Linked DNA regions of Halorhodospira halophila. The protein of the gene in region 1 interacts with the protein of each later gene in a pairwise test. Links are inferred from orthologs where the notes say so. Each region holds a gene or a part of one and is shown in the gene's direction. Other genes may lie near its edges.

Region 1 (3,283 bases):
CGCAGGTCGACGCGGACCATCTGCTGGATGAAGGGGATGACCAGGATCAGGCCCGGGCCCTTAACGCTCCAGAAACGCCCGAGCTGGAAGATCACACCTCGCTCGTACTCGCGCAGGACCCGGATCGCCGAGACGACGATCGAAAGCAGCACGGCGAGGACGACAATAAGAACGGTTTCCATGGGTATACCCCTCAGGCACGGTACGAATGCGCCTTCTCAGCATAGTCGCCCCCGGGGCGGGCTCGCTACCCGTACAATGGGGCCATGGAATGGCAAGGTTGGATCCTCCACTGCCGCGCCGGCTACGAGCAGAGCCTCGCCTCCGAGGCTACCGCAGCGGCGCGCGAAATCGGCGTACACGGCTATTGCCGGGCACGGGAGCAGAGCGCCTATGTGGTCTTCCACGCCCCGGCCGGGGACGCCCCGCAACAGCCACCGCCATTGGTCTTTGCACGCGCTGCAGCCGGCCTAGTCGACGAGCTGCAGGGGCTCCCGGAAGGCGGCCGCGCGGAAGCCATTGCGGCGGCGCTGCCCCCGGCGACCGGCGGTGCCTCCCCATGGCTCGAGTACCCGGACAGCGACGAAGGCCGCCCCCTGGCCCGCTTCTGCCGACGCTTCGCTGGCCCCCTGCGCCACGCGCTGACTCAGGCCGGGGTGACTGCCGGCGATCCGCAGCAGCGTCTGCGCCTGCTGTTCCCCGACTCCCGCCACTGCTTAGCCGGTGTCGGCCCTGCCAGCGGTTGGCCGGGCGGCATCCCCCGGCTGCGGATGCCGCGAAGCGCGCCAAGCCGCTCGGTGCTCAAGCTCGAGGAGGCGCTCCACCGCCTGGTTCCGGAGCACGAGCAGCCCTACCCCGGCGAACACGCCGTGGACCTCGGGGCGGCCCCGGGCGGCTGGACCTGGCTGCTGCGCGAGCGCGGGCTCACCGTGACCGCCATCGATAACGGCCCGCTCGCCCCGGACCTTGCCCAAGATCCCGGTGTCGAACACCGGCGTACCGACGCCTTCCGCTTCCGGACACGAGCGGAGGTGGACTGGCTGGTCTGCGACGTCGTGGACCGGCCGCAGGGGATCACACGCCTGATGGCACAGTGGCTGCGCGAGGCGCGGGCCAGGGCGGCAGTATTCAATCTGAAGCTGCCCATGCGCCGTCCACTGGAGACCGTGCGCCACGCCCTGGAGGCGATCCGAGCCACCGGCGCGCGGGTGCACGCCGCGCAGCTCTATCACGACCGTGAGGAGATCACCGTCTACGCACGGCGGACGGCCTCGCGGAATCGGTCGTAACGTATTATCCTATAGATCCCTATCTGTACTCCGCCCGGTGCCGGACCCACCGCACCGGCCAGACTCCGATCACGACAAAAGCCTATGGATCTCAACGAGTTAAAGGAGACCTTCGAGTTCATTGAGGACTGGGAGGAACGCTACCGCATCCTGATCGACCTGGGCCGGCAACTGCCGGAATTCCCGGAGGCGGAACGGACTGAGGCCAACCGGGTGGAGGGCTGCACCAGCAACGTCTGGCTGGTGTGCCGGCGCGATGAAAACGACCCGCAGCGGCTGGTCTTCCTCGCCGACAGCGACGCTTTCATCGTCAAGGGATTGATTGCGCTGGTGCTCATGGCCTACTCCGGCGCCACGCCGGACGAGATCCAGCGAACCGATATCCGTGAGGTGTTCCGCCAGCTGGGACTGGAGCGCAACCTCAGCCCCAACCGGCGGGACGGCTTCTTCGCCATGGTCGATCGCATCCATGAGCTGGCCGCCGAGGCTCAGGCCGCCTGAGCCACCGGAACAGGTCGCAGACGCAAGCCACCCACCAGGCGCCAACCAACTCAGGACGGATGAACCGAGACCCCTTGCAGAAACAACCCGATATCAAGCAGCGGCTGCAGGAACTCTCCCTCGACCAGCTGCGGGAACTCCACCGAGCCATCGACCGGGAGATCGAGGCGCGTTCCTTTGCCGACAGCCTCGAGGCGCAGATGCGTCTGTTCATGCGCCGTCGCGACCAGTAGGCAGCCAACCGGGGCCCCCTTGCGCAGACTGACCCTCGCCATCACCCCGCTGCTGCTTGCCACGCTGGCGGTCGGCTGCAGCCGCGCCGCTGTGGACGGCCCGGCAGACTCGCCCGGCGAGACACCCGCCTGGGGTGAGGGGTACATCCTCGCCGACGACGGTTACCGGCTACCTTACCGACGCTGGGGCCCCGAGCACGACGACAGCGCCGACGCTGTGGTTCTGGCGCTGCACGGGCTCAATGACTATAGCCGCGGCATGCGCTTCGCTGCCGAATACCTCGCCGAGGGCGGGGTCGCCACCTACGCCTACGACCACCGAGGTTTCGGTGAAACCGGGGACGCGGGCACCTGGCCTGGGGGGCAGGCACTGATCGACGATGCCGCCACGGCCGTCGAGCTGCTGGCCGAACGCTACCCCGATACCCCGCTCTACCTCATGGGCCATAGCATGGGCGGGGCCATCGCCATGATCCTGGTCGCCGAACAATCGCCGGAGGCGATCACCGGCACCGCGCTCCTGGCCCCGGCGGTCTGGGGGCGCGAGGCGATGCCCTGGTATCAGCGCACCGGCCTGTGGCTCTCTTCACGCCTGACCCCCGGTCTGCGCCTGAGCGGCGAGGATCTGGGGGTCGATCCGACGGACAACCCCGAGGTCCTCGAGGAGTGGCGAGAGGATCCGCTCATCCAGCGCGAAGTCAGTGCCCGCGCCTTGGCCGGGGTCACCGACCTCATGGACCGCGCCCTAGAGGCCAGCGAGCAGCTGGACTCGCGGGCACTGATCCTTTACGGCGAGCAGGATGAGGTCATCCCGCCAGAACCCACCTGTCTGATGCTCCATCGGCTCCCGCAGCGCCCGCCGGGACAGTGGCGCCTGGCCCTCTACCCGGAGGGCCATCACCTGCTGACCCGCGACCTGCAGCGCGACCGCGTACACGCGGACCTGCTTGCCTGGCTCCAGGACCCGGAGGGGGCGCGTCTCCCGTCAAGCCACGAGGTCGGGCATCGGGAGGGGCTGTCGCGACTGTGCGGTCACCGCGACTGAGCCGCCCCCTCACCCCGGGGCGACGAACCATCATTGACATGATTAATATCAAATCGACGCTTTGACAGCGCCCGCCACTCGTATACATTGAGCAAACATCGCGAGAGATCGATATAACCGATCCGCGGCGCTTCACAAGCGGACAAAAAACAACTGCAGCATGCAGTCAGGAGGAGCGAGATGAACGACCACTCCCCATCCGGGTCCGAGGGGCT
Region 2 (3,357 bases), on another replicon or contig:
GGCGCTGGGAGGCGTGGAAGCACATCGACCTGACCCCGGTGCTGCGCAGCGACTTTCGCCCGCCGCAGGGCCCGGGCGAGGTAGACGACGGCCTGACCGGGCGGCTTGATCAACTTCTCCCGCCCGGCGATGGGCCCCGGCTGGTCTTCGTTGATGGGCAGCTGGATCCGGCGCGTTCGGATTACGCCAAGCTGCCCGCCGGGGTCTCGGTGCGCCCCCTGAGCGAGGCGCTGGCCGAGGAACCCGCCTGGCTGCAGACGCATCTGGCCGCCCACGCCGACCCGGCCAACAGCCCGTTCATCGCCCTGAACACCGCTTTGATGGGCGAGGGAGTGGCCGTGCAGGTGGCCCGCGGGGCGATGGTCGAGGCGCCGCTGCTTATCGTCTGCTACACCAGCGCTGCCACTGCCGGCCACGCCGTCTACCCGCGTGTGATCGTCCACGGCGAGGAGGCCAGCCACCTGCGTGTGGTGGAGTACCATAGCGGTGATCCGCAGGCGGCCTACCTCAGCTGTCCGGTCACCGAGCTCATCGCCGATGCCGGCGCCCAGGTGGATCTGACCCGGATCAGCGAGGAGGGCGACGCCGGCTGCCAGCTGGGGGCGGTCAGCGGCACCGCTGCCCGCGATGCCCGGGTCGGCGCCCACTCCTTTGTCTGGGGCGGCGACAAGGTGCGTGTGGACATCGAGGCGACCGTACAAGGCGATAACGGCGAGGGGGATCTCACCGGCATCCACCTCAGCGACGGCCAGCGCTTCGTCGACCACCACACCTGGGTCCACCACGACGCCGAGCACACGCGCAGTCGCCAGGTCTTCAAGGGCGTGCTCGACGGGCGCTCGGAGACCGTCTTCGACGGCCTGATCAAGGTCCATCCGGGGGCGCAGAAGACCGACGCCGAGCAGGAGAACCGCAACCTGATCCTCAGCCCGCGGGCGCTGGCCCACTCCAATCCGCGCCTGGAGATCTTCGCCGACGACGTGCGCTGCACCCACGGCTCCACGGTGGGCGAGCTCGATGAGCAGGCGCTGTTCTACATGCGCGCCCGCGGCATCGATCCCGTCGTGGCCAAGAGCCTGCTGACCTACGCCTTCGTCGCCGAGGTGGTGGAGACCGTGCGTTGCCCGCAGGCCGCCGCGTACGAGCGTGCGCTCCTGCGCCGGTTCCTGCCGGGCGGCGAGCAACTGGAGGGTTTTGAGGCATGAGCATGGTCGAGGAGGCGACCCGCCCGGGGGCGGTGGATGTGGACCGGCTGCGCGCCGACTTCCCCGTGCTCCGCCGCGAGGTCAACGGACGGCCGCTGATCTACCTCGACAGCGCCGCCAGTGCGCAGAAGCCGCAGTCGGTGATCGATGCCGAACTCGGCTGCTATCAGCACTACTACGCCAACGTCCATCGCGGGGTGCACACCCTCTCCCAGGAGGCGACCACGGCCTTCGAGGGGGCGCGGACCGAGGCCCAGCGCTTCCTCAACGCCCCCAGCGAGCGGGAGGTCATCTTCCTGCGCGGGGTCACCGAGGCGATCAATCTGGTGGCGCACAGCTTCGTCGCGCCCCGGGTCGGGCCGGGGGATGAGATCCTCGTCACCCACATGGAGCACCACTCGAACATCGTTCCCTGGCAGCTGGTCTGCGAGCGGACCGGTGCCACCCTGCGGGTGGTGCCCATCGACGACAACGGCGACGTGGATCTGGAAACGGTGCGCGGCATGATCCATGAGCGCACCCGGCTGGTCAGCGTGGTCCACGTCTCCAACGCCCTCGGTACCGTCAACCCGGTGGCGGAGATCGCCGCCATGGCCCGGGCCGAAGGGGTGCCCGTGCTCCTGGACGGGGCGCAGGCCGCTCCCCATCTGCCGGTGGACGTCCAGGAGCTGGGGGTCGACTTCTACGCCTTCTCGGGCCACAAGGCCTACGGGCCTACCGGCATCGGCGTCCTGTGGGGCCGCTATGAGCACCTGGCCGGGATGGTGCCGTATCAGGGCGGGGGCGACATGATCCGCCACGTCTCCTTCGAGGGCACCGAGTACGCCGAGCCGCCGGCGCGCTTCGAGGCGGGGACGCCGAATATCGCCGGCGCCATCGGCCTGGGCGAGGCACTGCGCTATATCGAGGCCATCGGCCGCGAACGGATCGCCGCTCGGGAGGAAGAACTGGTCGGCCACGCGGCCGAGGCCATCGCCGCGGTGCCGGGGGTGCAGCTCATCGGCCGGCCGCAGCGTCGGGCCGGGGCCGTCTCCTTCATCATGGAGGGGACGCACCCCAACGACGTGGCCATGCTCCTCGACGAGCAGGGGATCGCCATCCGCGCCGGTCACCACTGCGCCCAGCCGCTGATGGAGCGCTACGGCGTGCCGGCCACGGCACGGGCGTCGTTCGGCGTCTACAACACCCACGACGAGGTGGAGAGCCTGGTGGTGGCCCTGGAGAAGGTCCGCCGCCTGTTCGGCTGACCGACGCGGCCGGGGCGGTGGCGCCGGCGCCCCGGCCGGTGGCGGCTATGGCTCGTAGAGCATCCGCACCGCCCCCCAGTGTTTGCCCCGGACCTGGATCGGGGCGGAGACGTCGCGGATCAACTCGAAGCGGCCGCCGCCCATGTCCCGCCGGTAGGTCTGCAGCAGGAAGGGTTTCTCGTTGCGCGCCGCCGACTGTGCGGTGCGGTCCTCCCAGATACGCCGCTGCCGGGCGTGGCGGGCGTTCCACTGTGGGTCGCCGGGACGCTGCGGGTGCGAGACGTGGCGATTGTGGGTGGGGATGTAGCCCCGGTTGTCGATGACGAAACACCCGGAGATGTGCGCATCCTCCAGTGGCGGCTCCTGGAGCTCGGGCAGGACCCGATCGGTGAAGGCCACGAACCGCGTCTCATACTGCTGTGGGTCGGTCCCCGGGACCTCGCGGTAGTCGCGGTCGAAGAGGTCCGCCTCGCTGATCTCGCCTTCGCGGATGGCCGCCTCGAAGCGCTCCGACACCTGCCGCGCGACCTCCATGACCCGGACGATGTATGGGGTGTCCTCGGTATCGACGTCCGAGGCGTTGGCCAGGTTCATCAGCTCCTCGGTGAAAGCGAGGAAGCGGTCGATCTGGGCCCGGCCGCGCTCGAGGTCAGAGTGGGAGGCCTCCAGCTCGGCGGTGTTGTGGTCGAAGCGCTCGATGGTGTGCTCGCTCTGCGTGTCGATCTCCTGGACCGCCTCGGCGATCCGCGCCGATTCGGCATCCACCGACGCCATGGACTGCTCGAGCTGCTCGAACAGGCTCTGCATCTGCCCCGTGGTCTGCTCCACCCGCTGCGCCCGGCGCGTGCTGTGGTGGCCGATGGCGATCAGCTCCTGGGTCTGCTCGGTGAGGTTCTGCAGGGTGC

The links. Proteins that work in one complex are often made in the same cells at the same time.
Region 2: the proteins of CCR79_RS08970 (region 1) and CCR79_RS03105 interact in binary tests that used the Escherichia coli proteins (3 or more experiments, as listed by UniProt). The link is inferred for Halorhodospira halophila from one-to-one orthologs.

Annotation. Positions count from the first base shown.
Region 1 is NZ_NHSN01000022.1:13,799-17,081, forward strand. What follows is about bases 157-3,081. They hold CCR79_RS08970 (SufE family protein), read left to right. Parts: upstream 157-1,373; coding sequence 1,374-1,790; downstream 1,791-3,081. Other genes in these bases: CCR79_RS08960 (slipin family protein), read right to left, coding at 157-182; rlmM (23S rRNA (cytidine(2498)-2'-O)-methyltransferase RlmM), read left to right, coding at 267-1,289; CCR79_RS08975 (hypothetical protein), read left to right, coding at 1,865-2,023; CCR79_RS08980 (alpha/beta hydrolase), read left to right, coding at 2,043-3,068. Outside these bases: more of CCR79_RS08960, read right to left, coding at 1-156; CCR79_RS08985 (NAD(P)/FAD-dependent oxidoreductase), read left to right, coding at 3,249-3,283. UniProt on the Escherichia coli protein: Participates in cysteine desulfuration mediated by SufS. Cysteine desulfuration mobilizes sulfur from L-cysteine to yield L-alanine and constitutes an essential step in sulfur metabolism for biosynthesis of a variety of sulfur-containing biomolecules.
Region 2 is NZ_NHSN01000009.1:59,579-62,935, reverse strand. Bases 328-3,326 are described here. They hold CCR79_RS03105 (aminotransferase class V-fold PLP-dependent enzyme), read left to right. Parts: upstream 328-1,201; coding sequence 1,202-2,452; downstream 2,453-3,326. Other genes in these bases: CCR79_RS03100 (methyl-accepting chemotaxis protein), read right to left, coding at 2,498-3,326; sufD (Fe-S cluster assembly protein SufD), read left to right, coding at 328-1,205. Outside these bases: more of sufD, read left to right, coding at 1-327; more of CCR79_RS03100, read right to left, coding at 3,327-3,357. UniProt on the Escherichia coli protein: Cysteine desulfurases mobilize the sulfur from L-cysteine to yield L-alanine, an essential step in sulfur metabolism for biosynthesis of a variety of sulfur-containing biomolecules.